4 regions of the Lysinibacillus sp. GW821-FHT14F06 genome follow, and region 1 is predicted to be linked to each of the others. Evidence: riboswitches for the same ligand, from Rfam matches in the RefSeq annotation. Region 1 holds a riboswitch; each other region holds the start of a gene.

Region 1 (4,683 bases):
AATAATAAATTACTAATTTTCTAGTTAATTGGAGAGGCCATACATCATTCGATGATATAGCCAATTCTACGAAGTGCGTTGTTGATAAAATCACGAATATAGACAAAAATCTCTTCCCTCTCTACTTCGTGAAATAGATTATGGTAGCAATTCGCCCATTCTTTGAATTGAAACTCTGTAAATTCCTGCTGATGAAGCCAATTACGAGTCTGTTTAGTTTCCGTTATATTATCTTTTTCTGCTGTCATCACCAGCATAGGCATATTAGGGAATTGAGCCTTAGGTAATAATACTAAATTTCGCATCATTTGCTGCAGCTCTCGATACCATTTCACTGAAACAACTGTCATAAAAGGAATCTCATCCTTCATCTCTTCTCTACCTTCTACACTACGGGTCAATTTTTCAAATGTAATTTCATGTGTTATTTTAACATTAGCTGTTAGAGCACTTAAACTTGTTAAAGCATTTGATAGTTTACCTGGTAACAACTTCAATTGAAGCCATGGTGAGGTTAAAATAATGCCTGCACATTCATATTTTTTCTTCTGCATAGTATGTAGTAATAATGTTGCACCAAGACCATGTCCTATTAAAAACACTGGTAAGTTATACGAAAAAGCATTCTCCATTAAATGTCTTGTATACTTATTGTATTCTTTAATATCTTCATCATGGACACGCGAAAATCTTGCATTGACACCATGATTAGGCAAATCCCCCATGACTATGTGGAAGCCTTCCAATCTAAGTTTTTCTATCAGCCATGCATACCAGCGGTGATTTTCATATGCACCATGAAGAATAGCAACCACAGCCTTTGCTTGTCCATCAGCTTCCCATTTCCACATTTACATAGTCCTCCTAAAAAATAATTACACATTGATTATAAGTGAAATATCTAACTTCATTAATTTTATATTTCCATCAAGTTGCGTATTTGATACGATAATATTACATCATAGAAAGAAAAGAGGCGATTCTCATGATCTATCCATTTAAAGGTAAAACACCAACAATCGATCCATCCGTTTTTATAGCTGATTATGCTACCGTTACTGGTGACGTTACAATAGGGGCTGAAACAACTATTTGGTTTAACACTGTTATTCGTGGTGATGTGTCACCAACTATTATTGGTAAACGAGTAAGTATTCAAGACCTTTGTTGCTTACACCAAAGCCCGAAATACCCGCTGATTATTGAAGATGAAGTAACAGTGGGACATCAGGTAACTTTACATAGCTGTACGATTCGCAAAAATGCCTTAATAGGTATGGGTTCGATAATATTAGACGGAGCAGAGATTGGAGAGGGTGCATTCATAGGAGCTGGCAGTCTAGTACCTCCGGGTAAGGTCATTCCACCGAATAGCTTAGCATTAGGTCGTCCGGCTAAGGTTGTTCGTGAATTAAATGCTGAAGATAAAGAAGATATGGAACGTATCGTCCGTGAGTATGCAGAAAAAGGACAATATTATAAATCTCTTCAAGCAAACAATAAATAAAACTAAACAAAGCAGCCCATATCATTTCGGGGCTTCTTTTTTATATTAAGAAAAGGGCTATGTAAATAAACTAGCCCCTTCCTAAATTAATACTTTCATATAATTTATAATTCACTTTAACACTTTAGCGGGATAGCTTATTAACGTACTCTTTCTCTTAAAGCATCTGCTTTATCTGTTTGCTCCCAAGGTACATTTAAGTCAGTACGACCGAAGTGTCCATATGCAGCAGTTTGCTTATAGATAGGGCGACGTAAATCAAGCATTTTAATAATCCCTGCTGGACGTAAGTCAAATAGCTCACGTACCCACTCGACTATCTCGCTTTCTTTCACTTTTCCAGTGCCAAATGTATCAACAGCAATGGATACTGGCTGAGCAACGCCAATTGCATAAGCTAATTGTACTTCAGCACGTTCTGCTAAACCTGCTGCTACAATGTTTTTGGCTACATAGCGTGCTGCATATGCTGCAGAACGGTCAACCTTTGTGGCATCCTTTCCAGAGAACGCACCACCGCCATGACGCGCATAGCCACCGTATGTATCCACGATGATTTTGCGCCCAGTTAGGCCTGCATCACCTTTCGGACCACCGATGACGAAACGACCAGTAGGGTTAATGAAATATTTAGTATTTGCATCTAGTAATTCACTTGGAACAACTGGTGCAATTACGAACTGTTTTAAATCTGCCTGAATTTGTTCGAGTGTTGCCTCTTCATCATGTTGTGTTGAAATGACAATCGTATCTACTCGTACTGGGATATTGTTTTCATCATATTCAATCGTCACTTGCGTTTTACCATCAGGACGTAAATACGCTAGTTCTCCAGATTTACGAGCTTCTGTTAAACGACGTGCTAATTTATGCGCTAGACTAATTGGTAGTGGCATAAGCTCAGGCGTTTCGTTACATGCATAACCAAACATTAAGCCTTGGTCACCTGCACCAATCGCTTCAATGTCAGCGTCTGTCATAGAGCCTTCACGAGCCTCTAGTGCTTGGTCAACTCCCTGTGCAATATCTGGTGATTGCTCACCAATAGCTACAAGCACTGCAAGGTTTTCTGCGTCAAAGCCATATTTCCCTCGTGTATATCCGATTTCCGCTACAGTATCTCGGACAATACCTTTAATATCTACATAGGTAGAAGTCGTAATTTCTCCTGCTACTAATACTAATCCTGTTGTTACTGTTGTTTCACACGCTACACGTGCATTTGGATCTTCTGCTAAAATGGCATCTAAAATGGCATCCGAAATTTGGTCACAAATTTTGTCTGGATGTCCTTCTGTCACGCTCTCTGATGTAAACAGTCGACGGTTTGTCATTTGGTTTTCCTCCTATTACTCTTACAAAAAGTATTTGTGAATGAATACGGTACTCATTACCCATGTCAAGTCCGCTCCTAAGGATTGAACTCTCAAGCCGTTACTGCTGTCGCTCCACTTTCGTACAAAAAACAGCTGATGCTTTTAACACGAGGATTTCGAAAGATCCGTCATTATAATAAGGAAAGAACTACATATACTTACCTTTGTATTTGTTTTTAACAAAAAAAAAGCCTTTTCTCACGCTTACTAACATGAGGAAAGGAATAATGACTTCGTAACCTTTCACTCTTATCGTTCAAGGGGTTTCCCTTGCATCAGGTTGGCACCAACGCATGTCGTGAAATAGTTCATGCAGGTTGCCGGGTTTCACAGGGCCTGACCCTCCACCAGCTCGGGATAAGAGTATCCGTTCAATATCTCATATTACGTAAAAGGTCGAACGTTGTCAAATATTTTTTGCTGTATTATTGTTAAGGTATGAGAGAAATTTTATGACCACAATATGATTGACACTTGGATGATGCTGTAAATGGAAGCAAAATAATCCCTATTACTACCTTATATCCTGTGTTAACATAAAAGTGACCTAGTGTCTTCATACATATAGCATAATTCTTATGACACAGAAGCCAACACCCTCTACATGCGGGAAGATGAAATCAGGTTTTACTCCTTCAAAACTCGAGTTAATAACCTTCCATCTTGTGCGAACCTCATGTTGGTCAAAGGCTATCAAACGCGGTTATGCTCTGGTGAATGAATGATGACATCTCTCATTATAAATTTACTTTTTGTCGTTTTCTTGAAAAGTAATAAAATCTCAAAAATAATTTCTGAATTAGTATAGATTATTTAAGCAATTGTGTTATACTATTTTTGAAATTAAGAAATTCTCCCTCAAACTCAAGGGAATACTATAAAAAAGGATGGTATTTAATCGATGAATTCAGTAGAAATTGCAAACGAACTGAAGGAATTATTAAGCGGCGGTAACATTAATGTTCAACTTTCAGTACCACAATTAGCTGAAAAGGCTACATCTCGTGGTGAAGCTATGTTAACAGTAGATGGCGCAGTTCGTGCAGAAACTGGCAAATACACTGGTCGTTCACCTAAAGATAAATATACGGTAGAAGAAGAAAGCACAAAGGATAAAATTGACTGGGGCAAAGTAAACCAACCAATTTCTTCTGAAGTGTTCGATAACTTATATGTAAAAGTAGTAAAATATTTAAAAGAACGTGACGAATTATTTGTATTTAAGGGCTTTGCTGGTGCCGATAAAGATTCACAGCTTAGCATCCAAGTCATCAATGAATACGCTTGGCACAATCTTTTTGCTCATCAATTATTTATCCGTCCAACAGAAGAAGAGTTAGCTTCTCATGTTGCTGACTTCACAGTTATCTCAGCTCCTAACTTTAAAGCAGACCCTGCTGTGGATGGTACAGCTTCTGAAACATTCATCATTGTATCTCTTGAAAAGAAAGTCATCCTAATCGGCGGAACTGAATATGCTGGTGAAATCAAAAAATCAATTTTCGGTATTATGAACTACCTATTACCACAACAAGGCATCCTTTCTATGCACTGTTCAGCAAACGTTGGTGAAGCTGGAGATGTGGCATTATTCTTCGGTTTATCTGGTACTGGTAAAACGACTTTATCAGCTGATCCTGATCGTAAGCTTATCGGTGACGATGAACACGGTTGGTCTGATAACGGTGTGTTCAACATCGAAGGCGGTTGCTATGCAAAAACAATTAATCTTTCTGCTGAAAAAGAACCAGAAATCTACAACGCAATCCGTTTCGGTTCAGTTCTAGAAAACGTAGCTGT
Region 2 (4,683 bases), on a different contig from region 1:
AAGCGCAGATGCTAAGCTTGTCGCACTGGCAAAACCTAAGTGAATAAGAATATTAAATAGTGTAACCAATGCGATTGTTGCTAGTATCGGCATAGTATCTAGACCAAGTGAACCAAACACCTTGTCAGATAACCATGATGCACCTTTCGTATTCAATAAAACTGTGCCTAGCATAATACCTACCGCAAAGACGATAATTGTCCCCCAAGGAATATGAGGCTCAACTTCCTTCCAAGTATAAACACCAATTTTGGGCATTAATAGAATAGCGATGGCAATAATTGTGACTGTTGTTGTGTCGAATGGGTGTAGCTTGCCCTCAGTTGCCCAGAAAAATAGTAAAATCATTGACGTAATGATTAAACGAATTTCTGGAGCTTTTAATGGGCCTAGTTCTGCAAGCTGCTTTTTGATTACCTCTTTACCGCCTTCTATGTTATTAGTTTCAGGCTTAATCAGAGAAATCATAATGAAAAATAAAGCTATAGACATGATAATCGAGAAGGGGGCTGCGTAGAGTAACCAGGTACCCCAAGAAATATCCACATTAAATTGTTCTTGAATAAAATTTAAAGCGACCATATTTTGAGCGGCTGCTGTCTTAATCCCAATATTCCAAATGGAGACGGCCTGTACTGAGGTAATGACAAGTAAGGCAGCGAGTCGGCTATCACGAGGCAAACCAAATGCAGCGACCATTCCAAGTAGTATTGGGACCACTGCTCCGGCACGAGCTGTAGCAGAAGGAACAAAAAATGCGAGTGCTATAGATACTAAAATGGCCCCAAAAACGATTGCTTTTGTTTTAGTCCCTACAAGCGAAAGTATCCATAGGGCAAGTCGTTTATGTAAGTTGGTAATTTGCATCGCTGCTGCTAAAAATAGAGCTGCGGCTACTAGGGCGACTGCAGAATTACTAAATCCACTTAAAGCTAGTTTTAAGGCACCTGCTGTTCCTAATTCTGTTGTTGGATCGTCTATTGACGGAGCAAGTCCTAGTAAAACAGTTACGAGTGCGATAATCATGGCAGAGCTGACAGGATATGAAACTGCTTCCGTTACCCAAAGGATGACTGCGAAAGCTAAGATGGCTAAAGCCCGTTGACCCGCAACAGGTAAATCGCCGCTATTAGGTAAAAAAATAATGATGATTAATGAAGCAAAGGCTAAACCAATCCAAAGTGGCTTCAAATTACGTTTTGCTGCTTCTTGTTGAAGTGTAGACATATTTTCTCATCCTTTCTACAATAAATATGACGATTATTGTCTATAACATCGGTCAGTAAAATGTTTTATTAAGAAAATAATTTGTCTATTTACTGGAGAAAAAATTAATATGTGAAATACTCTTTTTTTACAGCATTAATAGTAAATAAAGAGAAAATATATGGTCATAGAAAAGACAAAAACATCCAAAAAATTATTATTTCTTTTTCTTAAAAGCTGAAGTTACTTTAGGCTCTGTTCCTTTGACTAATCGTTTAATATTTTCTATATGCAAAATGATAGCTATTCCAAAAAGTAGCAAAGCAATGATCGTTGGACCTATCCCAGGAATCCATAAAAAAGTTGCTGTACAAAAAACAAGATAAAACTCTAAAACGCCAACGATTAAATAGTTTGTTGCAAAAGATAAAATGACAAATAAAATAAGTGCAAATAAACCAATTTTCCAATCAACAGCAAGCAAGATTCCTATGATGGAGGCTGTACCTTTACCGCCATTAAAGCCCATATGAAATGGAAAATTATGACCTAGAATGACACCTGCTGCTATGAGATAGATGAAGAGCCAAACCTGTACCTCTGTGTAATGTGTTGCATCTGCTAGATAGAAATGTGCGCCGATAATCGCTAATACACCTTTACCAATATCGATAATCGCTACTAATACCCCATATTTCCATCCTAGGGAAAGGGTTGCATTGGATGCACCTGCATTCCCATGACCAGTCTTTTTTAAATCTACACCGGATAAAAACTGAGCCACTTTAGAGCCATGAAGACAGCCGATAAAATAACCAACAATAATAAATAGAATGATGGTTTTGATCATGAAAATCCTCCTTTCTAAATAAATATTAAAATAGTGTATGCGTTCATATTACGTAAAGAAGCAGACTGAAGTTTCGGAAAAAATAAAATTTTAGTATTGACAGAAAAAAAGTCTATGTTTATACTGTGTAACAACGATGGAAATTGAATCTCAATACTCTTATCAAGAGCGGCGGAGGGATAGGCCCTATGATGCCCGGCAACCAGTAAGTGACATACTTGCTAAGGTGCTAATTCCTACAGATTCTTACTTGGATCTGGCAGATAAGGGGAGGAAAACTTGCAACCGCAACCCTCTTCTTAGCTGAAGGGGGTTTTTGTTTTTCTACTGAAAAAATCCTCCTCATCTCCGGTACCATCGTAAAAAAATAACCACTTGGAGGTATATAATGACAAATTTTAAACCAGAAACATTGCTGTTACATGGTGGCCAAGAGCCAGACCCAGTAACAGGATCTCGTACCGTACCCGTATATCGCTCAACAGCTTTTGTGTTTAAAGACACTGCCCATGCGCAACGTCTTTTTGCCTTAGAGGAAGCTGGTAATATTTACACGCGTATTACGAACCCAACTGTAGATGTATTTGAAAAGCGTGTCGCTTTATTAGAAGGCGGTACTGCAGCAGTAGCACTTTCATCTGGTGCAGCAGCAATAGCATTTTCAATATTAAATCTTGCAGGTGCAGGGGATGAAATTGTTGCAGCTAGCTCTTTATATGGTGGTACTTATAACTTATTTGCTAACACACTACCAAACTATGGTATTAAAACAATTTTTGTAGATGAAACAAATCCTGAGAACTTCAAAGCAGCAATCACTGATAAAACAAAAGCAGTATTCGCTGAAATTTACGGTAACCCAAGTTTAAAAGTACTGGACATTGAAGCAGTGGCTAATATTGCACATGAAAGCGGCTTACCATTAATTATTGATAGTACATTTGCTTCACCATATGGCTCTACACCAATTGACTTCGGTGCCGATATCGTTGTTCACTCCGCAACAAAATGGATTGGTGGACATGGAACAACTTTAGGTGGCGTTGTCGTTGATGCAGGGAAATTTGATTGGACTCGTGGTCGTTTCCCAGGATTCACTGAGCCAGATGCTTCCTATCATGGTATCAGATATGGTATAGACACAGCAGCAGCTGCATTTGCTACAAAACTGCGTGTACAATTACTACGTGACTTCGGACCAACATTAAGTGCTGATGCAGCATTTAATTTATTACAAGGTTTAGAAACGCTTCATTTGCGTATCCCTAAACATAACGAAAATGCTTTAGCAGTAGCTGAATATTTACGAAACCACCCATCTGTGGAATATGTAAATTATAATGGCTTAGAAGATTTTCCTACACATGATTTAGCTAAAAAATATTTAAGAAATGGCTTCGGTTCTGTGCTTACATTTGGCATTAAAGGTGGACGTGAAGCAGGGCGTAAATTAATCGATAGTGTGAAATTATTCTCCCACGTAGCTAATGTAGGGGATGCTAAATCATTAATAATTCATCCAGCTTCTACTACACATCAGCAACTATCAGCAGAAGAGCTAATTCAAACTGGCGTAACCGAGTCGCTCATTCGCTTATCAATCGGTTTAGAGGCAGTAGAGGATATTATTGCAGATTTAGAACAAGCTATTGAGCAAGTAACAGCTTCACAACAAAAGGTTGAAGCATAAAATATCGGCTAATGTTGTGGCGTTTACGTATTTTCTCATTCGATAAGCCTCATTTGGTAATGCGTAAAACGTTGCTACATCAAGCACTTATCTCATTTGATAAATTATCTGAAATTTTTTATAAATAATACCTAGTAATTTTATAAGTATTATTGACTTAGATAAAACCATGTTGTATACTAGGAAATAAGTTAAGCGTTCGAAAGGCTACCAACCTAGAACCAATTTCCAGCACTGACTTTTTGATCGGTTAGGTGCTCCAAATGATACTATGATTCCATTCGTTTTCATAAGTGCTCCCCCACTTTTGAAATATATATGAGTAGCTGCCAAGCCAGCAGCTACTCTCACTAAAAAACTGATGATAAAGGAGTGTTTTAAATGGGAAATGTTTATAGTGCACAAAACATTGCATCTTATCTTATTTACGAACTAAATGAAGGTCATGTGTTTGTGAACAACATGTCCATTCAAAACATACTGGCATCAGTTGAAAGTAAGTGGCAACAAACTTTTGGACATTCTGCTTTTGAGGAAAATGTTTATGCAAAAGAGGAAGGCTATACAGTAAAAGAAGTTTTTGAGGCATATGAAGAATATGGAATGAGTCATATTCATCTACCTGCGACAGAGTTTTATTTAAAATACGGTACATTTCAACTAGTTGAACGTACGTATGCTATACCAAATTTTACACAAGATGAAATAGGACTTGTTCAGCAAGCTATTAAACAATCTCGTTATCAGTTGTTAATAAAAGCTAGTTAATTCTCCCTCATATATTTGAGCTCATTCTCTGCTGCTACAGGGAATGAGCTTTTTAATTGAACAGAAAAAGGGAGTAAGCTATTTTTGTAAATAATTTTATGGCTATCTATCAAAAGAACAATTTTTATAGATGTTGTAACATACATATATAATAGAAGAAAGACAATCC
Region 3 (4,683 bases), on a different contig from region 1:
TCTGCACTACGTAAGCTAACACGCAACAATCCTTACAACTTAATCGCGAAGAAACGTGAAGCATCAGTTAAGTTGATTGACGCAGAGAAATATGTAGTGTAATCAATAAAACAGCCTAGCTATCTGTAATCGGATAGCTGGGCTGTTTGTGGTTGAGACGGATAGAATTCAGAGAGTAACGGATAGCAAAAGTGACGGATAGAATTAAGAAAGAGATGGATAGACTGTAGTGGAGGCTGGATTTTAGGGAGAGAACAGCTAAAACTGTTTCATTTTGGTTTGTAAGGTTATGATGGTATACTACAGAAAATGAGGAAGACGCAGAAAATTCAGTGTCCTAAAAAGAAAGTAGAGGAGCCTTTCAATGACGATTCAATTTATCCAATATCCAAAATGTACAACTTGTAAGAAAGCGCAAAAATGGCTTAACGACAATGATATAGCGTATGAAGAGGTACACATTGTAGAACAACCACCTACGAAGGACGAATTAACAAAATTATGGCAAGAAAGCGGAATACCACTGAAAAAGTTCTTTAATACGTCTGGCATGAAGTATCGAGAGCTTGGTTTGAAGGACAAACTTGTTGATATGACTGAGGAGGAACAGCTCGAGCTACTTGCTTCTGATGGTATGTTAATCAAACGTCCAATCGTTACTGATGGAAAAAAAGTAACTTTAGGGTTTAAAGAATCTGATTTTGAGCAAGCTTGGAAATAGCCGTAATTATCCTTGTTTTTATAGGGGAAGTATGGCAAACTGAAAGTGAATATATTACATATTTATGGAGGGGTTTTTTGCATGAGCACACCTAAAGACTTACGATACTCTGAAGAACATGAATGGGTAAAAGTAGAAGATGGAAAAGTACGTATCGGTATTACACACTTCGCACAATCTGAATTAGGAGATATCGTTTTCGTTGAGCTTCCACAAGTTGGCGATGAAATCAAAACAGACGATCCATTTGGTAGCGTAGAATCAGTGAAAACTGTTTCTGAATTATATGCACCAATCTCAGGTAAAGTAGTTGAAGTAAATGCAGATTTAGAAGATAGCCCAGAATTCGTTAATGAATCACCATATGAAAAAGCTTGGATGATCGTTGTTGAGCCTGCTGATGCAGCAGAAGTTGAAAAGCTTATGACAGCAGAGCAATACGAAGAAATGATCGCTGAATAAGACAAGCCATAATAGAAAAACGTCGGGCATTCACCGACGTTTTTTATTATCTTCAAGGCTGGTAAGATAGTCGCTTTTTAATGGGTGTCTAACATTACCATCATTAGTACTTAATTGATATAATGATTATAAGGAAAAGGGATATGTCTAATGGGGGTGGCGTGATGTTCGAGGGAAAATGCTTAATTGTTGAAGGCCGTTCGGATAAGCTTCAAATTGAACCTATTTTAAGTGAAGATGTCACAATACTTTGTACGAATGGTACAATTGGTGTGCATCAATTAGAAGTTCTGCTTGATCCATATGAAGGCTGTGAGCTTTATACATTTTTTGATGCAGATCCATCAGGTGATAAGCTGCGGGCATTAATGGACAGACATTATCCAGAGGCAGAGCATTTACGTACAATGCCAACGTATAAAGAAGTCGAGACAACTCCGAGAAAGGTATTAGCAATGATATTGCTACGAGCACATTTCTCAATCCATAATCAATTTATTTTGTAAGGTTGCGTGAAAAAATGGAAGAATGGTCAAAAGAGCAGTGGGTCGCGGCTGTCCAGTCGGGTGAAAGAGCTGCCTTTTATTTATATACACCTATGTGTGGTACATGTGCAGTTGCATCGAAAATGATGATGATTATTGAGCAATTACTGCCAAGGCTTCAAATCGGCAAAGCGAATTTAAATTTTGTCGAGGAGATTGCTTTAGATTACGAAATCGAGAGTGTACCATGTCTACTCGTCTGTGATGGCGGAAAAGTGACAGAAAAAATCTATGCATTTCAATCCGTACCATTTTTATACGAATTGTTAAAAAAATCAATTGACTGAAGTTTGCTAGCATGGTAAAGTAACAAATATATTACTAAAACATTAAATATATCGAGCTCTTATGAAGAGTGGCGGAGGGAAGTGCCCTATGAAGCCCGGCAACCATCACAAAGTGAAAAGGTGCCAAATCACCCAAAGATTTATCTTTGAAAGATGAGAGAACGGTTGAGCGTATAAATACGTGACCCCTTCTACTTGTCTGTGAGTGAAGGGGTTTTCTATATGAGAAAAGGAGTATTCGCTATGATCCAGCTTCAAAATATTACGAAGAAATACAAAACCGCAAATGGCGAATTAACAGCAGTCAAAGACGTAAACCTTGCCATTAATAAAGGTGAAATATTTGGCATTATCGGCTATAGTGGCGCTGGTAAAAGTACAATGATTCGTTTATTGAACGGTTTAGAAAAGCCTACATCTGGTAGGGTGACGGTTAACAATCAAGAGTTTTCATCTATAAAGGGGCAAAAGCTAAGAGATGCTAGACAAAAGGTAAGTATGATTTTCCAGCATTTTAATCTACTATGGTCTAGAACGGTCGCTGAAAATATCGCTTTTCCACTAGAAATCGCAGGTGTTTCAAAGGCACAGCGTGATGCACGTGTGAAAGAATTGATTACCCTTGTTGGTTTAGATGGTCGTGATCAGGCGTATCCATCACAGCTATCAGGCGGCCAAAAGCAACGTGTCGGCATTGCTCGAGCACTTGCCAATAATCCAGAGGTTTTATTATGTGATGAGGCAACCTCAGCACTCGATCCAGAGACTACGGATGCAATTTTGGATTTACTTGTTGATATTAACGAGCGTATAGGATTAACAATTGTATTAATCACACATGAAATGCACGTTATTCGTAAAATCTGTCATCGTGTAGCAGTAATGGAGGCTGGCGAAATAGTAGAACGTGGTGAGGTATTACAAGTATTCCAAGCACCACAAGCTGCTATTACGAAAAAATTTGTGTCTCAAATTACAGATACAAAGGAAACACAGGAGACGGTTGCTCAAATAAAAGCAAATTATCCAACTGGACAACTTGTTAAGCTAATTTTTGTCGGCGAAAAAACAGAACAGCCCGTTATTTCACACCTCGTCAAGCACTTTGATGTAGAGGTCAGTATTGTACATGGTAATATCTCTCAAACGAAAAACGGTGCTTACGGTACACTTATTGTGCAAATTGATGGTACTGAGGCAAATGTTGCCGATGCACTAGGTTACTTAAATACAGTCGAAGTACAAACGGAGGTGATTGAAAATGCTAACTAATCTCTTTCCGAATGTCGACTGGGAGCGAATGTGGGCTGCTACCTATGAAACGCTATATATGACAGCTATTTCAACCGTAGTTACATTCATTCTTGGATTAGTAATTGGAATCGTATTATTTTTAACAAGTCCACATCAACTTTGGGCTAATAAGATTGTTAATTTCTTAACAGGATCACTCGTAAATATTTTCCGTTCGATTCCATTTATCGTGTTAATTATTTTATTAATTCCTTTTACGAAATTCATGCTCGGCACAATCCGTGGAGCCAATGCTGCGTTACCAGCATTAATTATTGGTGCTGCACCATTCTATGCACGTATGGTATTAATTGCATTACGTGAAATTGATAAAGGGGTAATCGAGGCGGCTCGTTCCATGGGTGCCAAAACATCTACTATTATATGGAAAGTGTTAATTCCAGAATCATTACCTGCGCTTATTTCAGGTATTACTGTAACGGCTGTAGCGCTTGTTGGGTATACAGCAATGGCTGGAATTATTGGTGCAGGCGGGTTAGGAAACTTAGCCTTCTTGGACGGCTTCCAGCGTAATCGCTCAGATGTGACATTAATGGCAACTATTCTAATCTTAGTAGTTGTATTTATTATTCAATGGATCGGCGATATGATTACAGCTAAAACAGATAAACGTTAAAGGTTATTTCGGTTTCCTACCGTTAACATATTTTTGAACAACATAAAAGGGAGTGTAATAAAATGAAAAAGTTATTAGCAGGATTATTCTTATCAGTATTAGTACTAGCTTTAGCTGCTTGCGGTGCTGGTAAAAAAGATGATGCGAGCTCAGGTGCATCAACAGAAGATAAAACAGATAGTAAAGAAAATGTGACATTAACTGTAGGTGCTTCTAATACACCACACGCAGTAATTTTAGAAAAAGCAAAACCGATTTTAGCTAAAGAAGGTATTGATCTTAAAATTGAAACGTATACAGATTATGTATTACCAAACCAAGATTTAGACTCTAAAACACTTGATGCTAACTATTTCCAACATATTCCTTATTTAGAGCTTCAAATTAAAGATAATGGTTATGATTTCGTCAATGCAGGCGGTGTTCACATCGAACCAATCGGCATCTACTCTAAAAAATATAAATCACTTGATGAGCTACCAGAGGGCGCAACAATTTTACTTTCTAGCTCAGTTGCAGACCACGGTCGTATGCTTTCATTATTAGAAGCAAAAGGCTTAATTAAACTAAAAGATGGTATTGATAAAACAGCAGCAGAAATTAAAGATATCGCTGAAAACCCTAAAAACTTTAAATTCGATGCTAATACAGCACCTGAAATGCTTGTGCAAATGTACGAAAATAATGAAGGTGACGCAGTACTAATTAATTCTAACTTTGCTATCGATAATGGCTTAA
Region 4 (4,683 bases), on a different contig from region 1:
TAATATAGTTGCAGATGAGGTTCGAAAACTATCAATTCAAACAAAAGATTCTGTAACATCAGTAGCCATGTTGTTACAAAAAACAAATGAACGGACAGATAAGTTAACACACTCTCTTAATAATATTCAAGAAGAGGTCATATCTGGCAAGGAAAATATGGTTCAAACAGAAGGGCAATTTACGAAGATATTAGAATCAATGACAGAAGCAAAAGAACAGAATGATAGTATGGAAAAAGAAGTATTAACAATAGCAGAGATTCTTAATGAGCTGGGAGTTGCCTTTGAAGAAGTAACAAATTCAGCCGAGAAATTAGCAAATGTTGCCCAACACTTAAATTAATTCACGGCAAGGATATTTTTATTGGGGCAAACGAAAATCTACAGCCTGTAAACACTATAACAAGCATCAATATGTGTAATTTAATGGTTCGTGAGGTAATATATAGGTTGTGTAATGTAACAAGCAGATGTCCGAGATTGTAAGTTAAAAGTATTTTTTCGTTTCATCATGGAAAGATACATACTTTAGTCATAGAAATGGAGCTATCCTAACCACTGGATAGCTCCATTTTTGCTAAATTTGTAAAGGGTTTAGCGTAATTTTCAATAAAAAGAGTTTATACTAAAGGAAGACAACAAAAATTAGGGGCGGTTAATATGGAAACAGTGGTTGTATTAGGCGGCGGTATTACGGGTTTATGTACGATGCATTATTTGCAGCGTCAAGTGAAGGAGAAAAATTTAGATGTAAAGCTTGTGCTTGTTGAAAAAAATACATATCTAGGGGGTAAGTTACACTCTGATTACGAACAGGGATTCATTATGGAAACAGGGGCAGATTCGATTGTAGCTCGTCATAAAGGTGTTATGGAGCTTGTTGAAGAGCTTAATTTTGAGAAGGATTTGGTATATAACGAAACTGGGATTTCCTATATATACACAAATAATGAGCTCCATGCCATTCCGGCAGATTCGACGTTCGGTATTCCAATGAGCTTACACTCTCTGGAAGAAAGTACACTTGTATCCGAAGAAGGTAAAAAAGTAGCGTTAAGGGATTTGACAATGCCAAATGTGGGCTTTACAAAGGACAGCTCTATTGGAGAATTTTTAACGTATTATTTAGGAGAGGAGCTTGTCCAAAACCAAATAGCGCCAGTACTTGCAGGAGTGTATTCAGGAGATTTACATCAACTATCGATTGCTTCCACTTTACCTTATTTAATTGATTATAAAAATGAGTATGGAAGTATCATTAAAGGTTTTGATGCAAATCGAGAACAATTTGTAAAAGCTGCTAATAAAAAGTTTATTTCGTTTAAAAATGGTTTATCGTCTTTAATTGATCGTCTTGAAGAAATGTTAACTGATGTAGAAATTTTAAAGGGAATTACCACTACTAGTGTCAACAAGCAGGAAAATCACTACCGAGTTACTTTGGCAAATGATACGATCATTGATGCAGATCATGTTGTTTTAGCATTACCTAATGAAGCTGTACAGAGCCTATTAACGGATGAAACATTGAACCGTTATTTTGAACAGTTCAATACTGCCTCAGCCATTACAATTTATTTAGGATTTGATATACCTGATAATAGATTGCCAGCTGATGGAACAGGCTTTATTGTGTCACATAATTCGGATGTAATCTGTAATGCAGCGACATGGACAAGCCGCAAGTGGAAGCATACTTCAGCAAATGAGCAATTACTCGTTCGAATCTTCTATAAAAGCATTAACCCTGTGTATGAGAAATTACTTACGATGACAGATGAAGAATTAACAGTTGTTGCCCTAGAGGATGTAAGAAAAAGCTTGGGGATTGAAGAAAAACCAAATGTCGTAAATGTGAGTAGATGGATTGATCAAATGCCAAAGTATGATTTAGCGCATCGTGAGGCATTACAGGGTTTATTACAAGAGCTCGAAACAAATTATCCGAATTTATCCATTGCGGGCTGCTCTTATTTTGGTGTAGGTATAGGTGCTTGTATTCAAAACGGTAAAAAAATTGGGGAGAATATTGCTGAAAAACTCTCTTAATTGCAGAATATAAGACAAAAAATTATATTTTTCGTTTGAAATATCCTTTGTTACGTGAAATAGTCTTGACTCAAACGTTTGTTAACGATATGATTCTTTTAATTATTTAAAAAATTCATACTAAATTCTTATCAAGAGAAGCTGAGGGACTGGCCCTATGATGCTTCAGCAACCAACTTTTGTCAGGTGCTAAATCCAGAAGACCCTATGGTCAAAGATGAGAAGGAACAACAATTACGAAACGTAAAAGCCTTCTTTGTGTTAAAGAAGGCTTTTTTATTATAGAAAAATAGGAAGAGGGGCTAGTTTTATGGGATTGCTTGAAAAGTTAAAAACGCATGTTCTGACAGCAGATGGTGCAATTGGTACGGTATTATACGGTTATGGCTTGGAGTACTGTCATGAGGAAATGAATGTTCAAAGACCAGAATTAATTGAAAAGATTCATAGAGAGTACATCGCGGCTGGAGCCGATATTATTCAAACAAATACTTATGGAGCGAATGCCATAAAATTAGCACGCTATGGATTAGAATCGCGTGTTCAACAGTTTAATGAAGCTGCTATTACGATTGCAAAGCGAGCTGCTGCAGATGGTGGCCAATTTGTTTTAGGAACTATTGGAGGAATTCGAGGCATCCGAAAAAGCGATGCAACGTTAGAAGAAATTTTATCGACCGTGGAAGAGCAAGCAACTGTCTTACTTGCTGGGAATCCAGATGGACTTTTACTCGAAACCTATTATGATTTTGAAGAATTAACAGCAACATTAAAGATGCTTCGAGCAAAAACCAAGTTGCCAATAATTGCGCAAGTTTCAATGCATGAACCGGGAGTATTGCAAAATGGAAAGAGTTTAAATTACGCTCTACATGAGCTTGAGGCACTTGGCGCTGATATCGTAGGTGTTAACTGTCGTTTAGGTCCATTCCATACGATTCAAGCATTTGAAGGTGTAGAACTTCCTGAAAAGGCATTTATGTCAGCATATCCAAATGCATCTCTTCTAGACTTAGAAGATGGTCGGGTTGTTTATGAGTCTGAGACAGACTATTTTGGTCGAGCAGCCGTAGCACTTCGAGATCAAGGTGTACGTTTAATAGGAGGGTGCTGTGGTACGACGCCAAAGCATATTGCTGCAGCGAAAAAATACTTAGAGGAATTATCTCCGGTAGAAGAAAAATTAGCGAAGCCTGAAAAAGTAGAGATTGTACGTGAGGCAGAACCATCAAGATTTGAGCCTCTGCATTTAAAAGTAAAACGTCAACGCTCGGTTATTGTTGAGTTGGATACACCGAGACATTTAGAAATCGATGGCTTTATTAAAGGTGCTAAAAAATTATATGAAGCAGGCGCAGATGTGGTTATGATGGCAGATAATTCGCTCGCGTCTCCAAGAATAAGTAATGTGGCAATGGGCGCATTGTTGAAAGAAACACATGGGGTACGTCCGTTAACACATATTACATGCCGAGATCGTAATTTAATTGGCCTGCAATCCCATTTAATGGGCTTAAATGCACTAGGGATTCATGATATATTAGCGGTGACTGGAGATCCAACAAAGGTTGGCGATTTCCCAGGGGCAACAAGTGTTTATGACGTATCATCAATGGAGCTGATCCAATTAATCAAACAGTTAAATGAAGGTGTATCATTTTCAGGGAAGCCGCTGCGTCAAAAGGCGAATTTCTCTGTAGCCGCTGCGTTCAATCCGAATGTACGTGTATTAGACCGAGCTGTATCTCGATTAGAAAAGAAAATTGAGCATGGAGCAGATTATTTTATTTCACAACCTGTCTATACAAAGGAAAAAATTATAGAAATTTATGAGGCAACAAAGCATTTAGAAGCACCAATCTATATAGGGATTATGCCAGTAACGAGCTATAAAAGTGCGGAGTTCTTACATCATGAAGTACCAGGCATTAAATTATCTGAAGAAGCCTTAGCACGTATGAAGGCTTGTGGCGAGGATAAGGAGCGCGCAACGCTTGAGGGAATTGCAATTGCTAAGGAATTAGTAGAGGTAGCTGCACAATATTTCAATGGTATTTATCTTATTACACCATTCCTACGCTATGATATGACACTAGAACTAATGAAATTTATTGAGCAATTGGATGAACAAAAAAAAGGGGTAAGTATAAATGGCTAAGCATTTGATTGAAGAGCAACTAGAGAAACGAATTTTAATTCTTGATGGCGCAATGGGGACAATGCTACAGAATGAAAACTTATCAGCTGAGGATTTCGGTGGCGAGGAATATGATGGCTGTAATGAAAATCTTGTACTAACTAGACCGGATGTGCTTGAAAAGGTTCATAGAAAATATTTAGAGGCTGGGGCAGATATTATTTGTACAAATACATTTGGAGGCACTCCTCTTGTATTAAATGAATATGATCTGGGGGCGAAGGCAGAGGAAATCAATAAGCGTGCTGTAGAAATAGCACGTAAGGCAGTGGATGATTTTTCTACCTCTGATTGGCCGCGTTTTGTAGCAGGAGCGATGGGGCCTACTACAAAAACCTTATCAGTGACAGGTGGAATTACCTTTGATGAACTAGAAGAAAACTTCTATGTACAGGCAAAGGCATTAATTGAAGCTGGAGCAGATGTATTATTGCTAG

What was found. Region 1 has a riboswitch for S-adenosylmethionine ahead of metK (methionine adenosyltransferase). Riboswitches for the same ligand answer to the same signal wherever they lie in the genome.
Region 2: linked by a shared signal. The riboswitch ahead of AC1RNS_RS12315 (O-acetylhomoserine aminocarboxypropyltransferase/cysteine synthase family protein) and the one ahead of metK (methionine adenosyltransferase) in region 1 are both predicted to bind S-adenosylmethionine.
Region 3: linked by a shared signal. The riboswitch ahead of AC1RNS_RS14905 (methionine ABC transporter ATP-binding protein) and the one ahead of metK (methionine adenosyltransferase) in region 1 are both predicted to bind S-adenosylmethionine.
Region 4: linked by a shared signal. The riboswitch ahead of AC1RNS_RS25745 (bifunctional homocysteine S-methyltransferase/methylenetetrahydrofolate reductase) and the one ahead of metK (methionine adenosyltransferase) in region 1 are both predicted to bind S-adenosylmethionine.

The regions. Positions count from the first base shown of each region.
Region 1 covers NZ_JBXAPF010000049.1:4,577-9,259, reverse strand. The annotation lists gene AC1RNS_RS25060 (alpha/beta hydrolase) at 45-851, opposite strand; gene AC1RNS_RS25055 (gamma carbonic anhydrase) at 986-1,507, shown strand; gene metK (methionine adenosyltransferase) at 1,648-2,841, opposite strand; SAM riboswitch class I at 3,130-3,247, opposite strand; gene pckA (phosphoenolpyruvate carboxykinase (ATP)) at 3,785-4,683, shown strand, end outside.
Region 2 covers NZ_JBXAPF010000011.1:123,044-127,726, reverse strand. The annotation lists gene AC1RNS_RS12325 (DASS family sodium-coupled anion symporter) at 1-1,227, opposite strand, end outside; gene AC1RNS_RS12320 (glycerol-3-phosphate acyltransferase) at 1,424-2,056, opposite strand; SAM riboswitch class I at 2,213-2,326, shown strand; gene AC1RNS_RS12315 (O-acetylhomoserine aminocarboxypropyltransferase/cysteine synthase family protein) at 2,445-3,746, shown strand; gene AC1RNS_RS12310 (hypothetical protein) at 4,128-4,514, shown strand; gene AC1RNS_RS12305 (hypothetical protein) at 4,511-4,683, opposite strand, start outside.
Region 3 covers NZ_JBXAPF010000016.1:23,749-28,431, forward strand. The annotation lists gene AC1RNS_RS14880 (acyl-CoA dehydrogenase FadE) at 1-102, shown strand, start outside; gene AC1RNS_RS14885 (arsenate reductase family protein) at 365-721, shown strand; gene gcvH (glycine cleavage system protein GcvH) at 803-1,183, shown strand; gene AC1RNS_RS14895 (hypothetical protein) at 1,348-1,689, shown strand; gene AC1RNS_RS14900 (thioredoxin family protein) at 1,704-2,015, shown strand; SAM riboswitch class I at 2,072-2,175, shown strand; gene AC1RNS_RS14905 (methionine ABC transporter ATP-binding protein) at 2,259-3,287, shown strand; gene AC1RNS_RS14910 (methionine ABC transporter permease) at 3,277-3,945, shown strand; gene AC1RNS_RS14915 (MetQ/NlpA family ABC transporter substrate-binding protein) at 4,008-4,683, shown strand, end outside.
Region 4 covers NZ_JBXAPF010000055.1:9,174-13,856, forward strand. The annotation lists partial or broken gene AC1RNS_RS25735 (methyl-accepting chemotaxis protein) at 1-343, shown strand, start outside; gene AC1RNS_RS25740 (protoporphyrinogen oxidase) at 661-2,049, shown strand; SAM riboswitch class I at 2,175-2,273, shown strand; gene AC1RNS_RS25745 (bifunctional homocysteine S-methyltransferase/methylenetetrahydrofolate reductase) at 2,360-4,207, shown strand; gene metH (methionine synthase) at 4,200-4,683, shown strand, end outside.